DNA from 2 places in the Streptomyces sp. NPDC013457 genome. Region 1 is predicted to be linked to the other one. Evidence: riboswitches for the same ligand, from Rfam matches in the RefSeq annotation. Region 1 holds a riboswitch; the other holds the start of a gene.
The links. A riboswitch is a leader RNA that binds a small molecule or an ion and turns the genes downstream of it on or off. The one in region 1 is predicted to bind cobalamin.

Region 1 (2,178 bases):
CGACCAGATGGTCGACACCATCTGCACCTCGGCGGCCAAGGTGATCTACTTCGCCGGACGACCGGTCCAGCTACGGCAGTTCGTCAACGAACTGGGCAACCGGGGCTGCACGGAGAAGAAGTACACCGTCATCACCGGCTCGGGCGCCTCCACGCTCTCCTCGGACAAGCTCCTCGACTGGGACGCCTTCCGCAAGGGCGTGACCCTCCAGTACGCCGCCGTCGCCCATCCCGACGCCTGGAGCGGCCCCAAGGCGCCCACCACGGGCGGTTCCCCGGCCGCCTTCCGCACCCTGGCCACGCTCGCGAGCAGCAAGGAGGTCGGGAACATCGGCCCGGTGGAGCTCACCGACTCACGGACGATCACCTTCTACGACGCCGGGCTCACCGCGATCACCGCCATCCGGATGCGCGACGACGGCGACCCGGTCATCCCCGCCCTCGGCCGTATCAGCGACTCGTGGCTGCGGCTGCACGGGATGGGCAAGGTCGACGGTGCCAGCGGATGGATCTGCCTCGACAACTACGGCAACCCGTACAACAAGGCGGTCTCCGTGGTGGAGCTCGCGCCGGACGCGCCCGGCCGCATCCGCTTCGTCGGACTCGCCTGGCCGACCGGCCGCCCCACACCGGCGGACTGCACCGCGAGCCGCGGCTGACACCGCCCCGCCGGACGCCGTGCCGGACGCCGTGCCGGCAGGAGGGGAAGGGGCCGGCGCGTTCCGGAATGCGGGCAAGGGTGTGCGGTGGCACCGTCGGTCCGCCTAAGGTGGCCCTTGCAGCTGGTTCGCCCCGTCCGCCAGGCGGGATGCGTCGTAAGAGGGAACCCGGTGGAAATCCGGGACTGCCCCGCAGCGGTGAGCGGGAACGACCGCCGTCATACGCACTGGACCCGTACGGGTCTGGGAAGCGACGGCCACTAGGGGTCTGCCTCGGCAGGCGTGCCCGCGAGTCCGAAGACCTGCCCGTTGCCCGCGCGCGATCGTTCGCGTGCGGTGATCCCGGTGACCTCGTGGGCGGGTCGGCGCGCAAATCGAGCGGCACGTGCGGCATGTCCGCGGCGTGGGCCGCCCGGTCGTCCGTTCCTTCGCGTCCACGTCCCGTCGCCGGGGCGTCCAAGGACACATCTCGCGAAGGAGAGTTCCGTGACACCGAAGCCCGCACCCGAGGCGCCCCGCGCCACCGTGTACGGCTACCCCCGGCAGGGGCAGAACCGCGAACTGAAGAAGGCCGTCGAGGGCTACTGGAAGGGCCGCGTCACCGCCGACGAGCTCCGTGAGACCGCGGCCGGTCTGCGCCGTTCGAACTGGCGGCAGCTGGCCGAGGCCGGTATCCACGAGGTGCCGACCGGTGACTTCTCGTACTACGACCATGTCCTCGACACCACCGTCATGGTGGGCGCCGTCCCCGAGCGGCACCGCGCCCCGGCGGACGACGACGCGCTGGACGGCTACTTCGCCATGGCCCGGGGCACCCAGGAGACCGCCCCGCTGGAGATGACCAAGTGGTTCGACACGAACTACCACTACCTGGTGCCCGAACTCGGTCCCGGCACCGACTTCTCCGCCGACTCGCGCAAGCAGGTCGCCGAGCTGAAGGAGGCTCTCGCGCTCGGCCACAGCGGCCGCCCGGTCCTCGTCGGCCCGGTCACCTACCTGCTGCTGGCCAAGCCCGCGCCGGACGTGGACCCTGACTTCGAGCCGCTGACCCTGCTGGACCGGCTGCTTCCGGTGTACGCCGAGGTCCTCGCGGACCTCCGTGCGGCCGGGGCCGAGTGGGTGCAGCTCGACGAGCCGGCCCTGGTCCAGGACCGCACCCCCGCCGAACTGAACGCCGCCGCGCGTGCCTACCGCGAGCTGGGTGGGGCCGCCGACCGGCCTAAGCTGCTCGTCGCCTCCTACTTCGGGCGGCTGGGCGAGGCGCTGAGCGTCCTGGCCAAGGCTCCCGTCGATGGTCTCGCACTCGACTTCACCGGGTCGGGCGCCGCCAACCTCGACGACCTCGCCTCCGCCGGCGGGCTGCCCGGCAGGCGGCTGGTCGCGGGCGTCGTCGACGGCCGCAACGTCTGGATCAACGACCTCCAGAAGTCCCTGGGGGTGCTCGGCACGCTCCTCGGGCTCGCCGGCCAGGTGGACGTCGCCGCCTCCTGCTCCCTGCTGCACGTACCACTGGACGCCGG
Region 2 (2,178 bases), on a different contig from region 1:
CGGAATCGCTCGACCGCGCGCTGGCCGGTACGGCCGCCGTCGTCAACTGCGCCGGGCCCTTCGCCTCGACGACCGCCCCCGTGATCGAGGCGGCCCTCCGGGCCGGCATCCCGTACCTGGACGTGGCCGCCGAGCTGGAGGCCAACATCGACACCTTCGCCCACTACGCCGACCGGGCGCGCGACGCCGGCGCGGTGGTCGTTCCCGCGATGGCCTTCTTCGGCGGCCTCGGCGACCTGCTCGCCACCGCCGCCATGAGCGACTGGAGCGAGGCCGACGAGGTGCACATCGCCTACGGCCTGAGCAGCTGGCACCCCACCGCGGGGACGCGGCTCTCGGGCGCGGTCTCCCGGGAGCGGCGCGGTGAGCGACGCCTGCGCTACACCGGCGGTCAGTGGGAGTACCGCACCGACGCCCCGCCCACCCTCACCTGGCCCTTCCCGCAGCCGATGGGCCCCCGGCCCGTGATCGGGGAGTTCACGATGGCCGACGTCGTGACCGTGCCCACCCACCTCTCCGTCCCGGAGGTCACGACCTACATGACGGCCAACGCCGTCCAGGACATCGCGGCCCCCGGCACACCGGCGCCGGCCGCCGCCGACGAGAGCGGGCGGTCCGACCAGACCTTCCTCGTCGACGCGGTCGTACGGCTCGGCGGCGCCGAGCGCCGCGCGGTGGCCCACGGACAGGACATCTACGCCGTCACGGCGCCCCTCGTCGTCGAAGCCCTCGAACGCGTGCTCACCGGCCGCACCCGCACCGTCGGCGTCGCCGCCGCGGGCGAGATCTTCGACGCCGCCGACTTCCTGCGCGCCCTCTCCCCGCACCTGGTGTTCGAACTGCACCCGTAGCGAAGCGACTTCGACCCGTCCGGCCCTGGCGCCCGACCGACGTGAACCGACCGGAGCGGACCCACGACCACGACCGGACAGGCGACCGCGGCGCCGCGCGTCAGGACCGGCCGGGGAGCTCCGCGTCGAGCGCGGGCACGGGGCGCGGGGTCCCGTCGGCATCGATCGCGACGAAGGTGAGGAGTCCGGTGGCGACCTCGGTGGTGGGGCCGGAGCTGTTCCAGCGCTCGGCCGTGACGCGGACGCCGACGGTCATGGACGTCCGGCCCGCGCGTTCCAGTCCGGCTTCCACGCTGAGCAGGTCCCCGGCCCGTACCGGCGCGAGGAAGGTCATCCGGTCGACGGACACGGTGACGGCGGGCCCGTCGGCATGCCGCCCGGCGGCGGCCGCGGCGGCGTCGTCGATGAGCTTCATCATCACGCCGCCGTGGATGGTGCCGTACAGATTGGTGTCGTGGTCGCTCATGATGTGAGCGAGGACCACCCGGGAGTCGTCCGGGGTCTTCGTACGGGCAGGGCTGGTGACGGTGCGATCGGCCACGTCAACTCTCCTTCGCGAGTCGCGGCAGGGCAGTTCCCCGCGCCGGGGACACGGCGCGCGGGCAGCCGGCAGGTCTTCGGACTCGCGGGCACGCCCTCCTCGCGGAGGACTCCTACTGACCGTCGCTTCCCAGGCCCGTCCCGGACCCAGTGCTCATGACGGCGGTCGTTCCCGCTCACCGCTGCGGGGCAGTCCCGGATTCCCACCGGGTTCCCTCTTACGACGCATCCCGCCTGGCGGACGGGGCGAACCAGCTGCCCGGCCAGCGTACGGCAGGGACGTCACGCCCTCCGGCGAGGGCGTGGCCCCAGGCCACGCCCCCTCCTCGGCGCGTCAGGTCAACTGCGCGGTCAGGCGCGGCGTGCGCGGCGGCGCCGTGCGCCGGTCGCCGGTCTTCTCGAAGGCCGCGGCGAGGGCCAGCAGGGCGTTGTCGTCGTAGGCGCGGCCCGCGAAGGTCAGCCCGACGGGCATGCCGGTGTCCGTCATGGTGCCCATGGGCACGGTGACGGTCGGGATGCCGAGGTGGCGGGGGACCAGGTTGCCGTTGGCGACCCAGACGCCGTTGCGCCAGCCGAGGTCGGCGGACGCCGCGTCGACGTCCATGTCCGCGGGGCCCACGTCGGCCACCGCGGGGAAGACCACCGCGTCCAGGCCCAGTCCGTCCATCCACAGCTCCAGGTCGACGCGGCGCGTCTCCTCCAGTCCGCGCAGCCCCTGCTCGAGGAGCGGCATGTCGGCGAGGGACGCGTACGGGCGCTCGCGCACGAAGCGGGGGTAGTCGCCGAT

Region 2: another riboswitch for cobalamin. It lies ahead of ACF1G2_RS05450 (acyl-CoA thioesterase); the one in region 1 lies ahead of metE (5-methyltetrahydropteroyltriglutamate--homocysteine S-methyltransferase).

What each region holds. Positions count from the first base shown of each region.
Region 1 covers NZ_JBICBL010000006.1:320,874-323,051, forward strand. The annotation lists gene ACF1G2_RS18675 (hypothetical protein) at 1-658, shown strand, start outside; cobalamin riboswitch at 766-983, shown strand; gene metE (5-methyltetrahydropteroyltriglutamate--homocysteine S-methyltransferase) at 1,145-2,178, shown strand, end outside.
Region 2 covers NZ_JBICBL010000001.1:1,199,973-1,202,150, reverse strand. The annotation lists gene ACF1G2_RS05455 (saccharopine dehydrogenase family protein) at 1-851, shown strand, start outside; gene ACF1G2_RS05450 (acyl-CoA thioesterase) at 952-1,392, opposite strand; cobalamin riboswitch at 1,442-1,662, opposite strand; gene ACF1G2_RS05445 (amidase) at 1,726-2,178, opposite strand, start outside.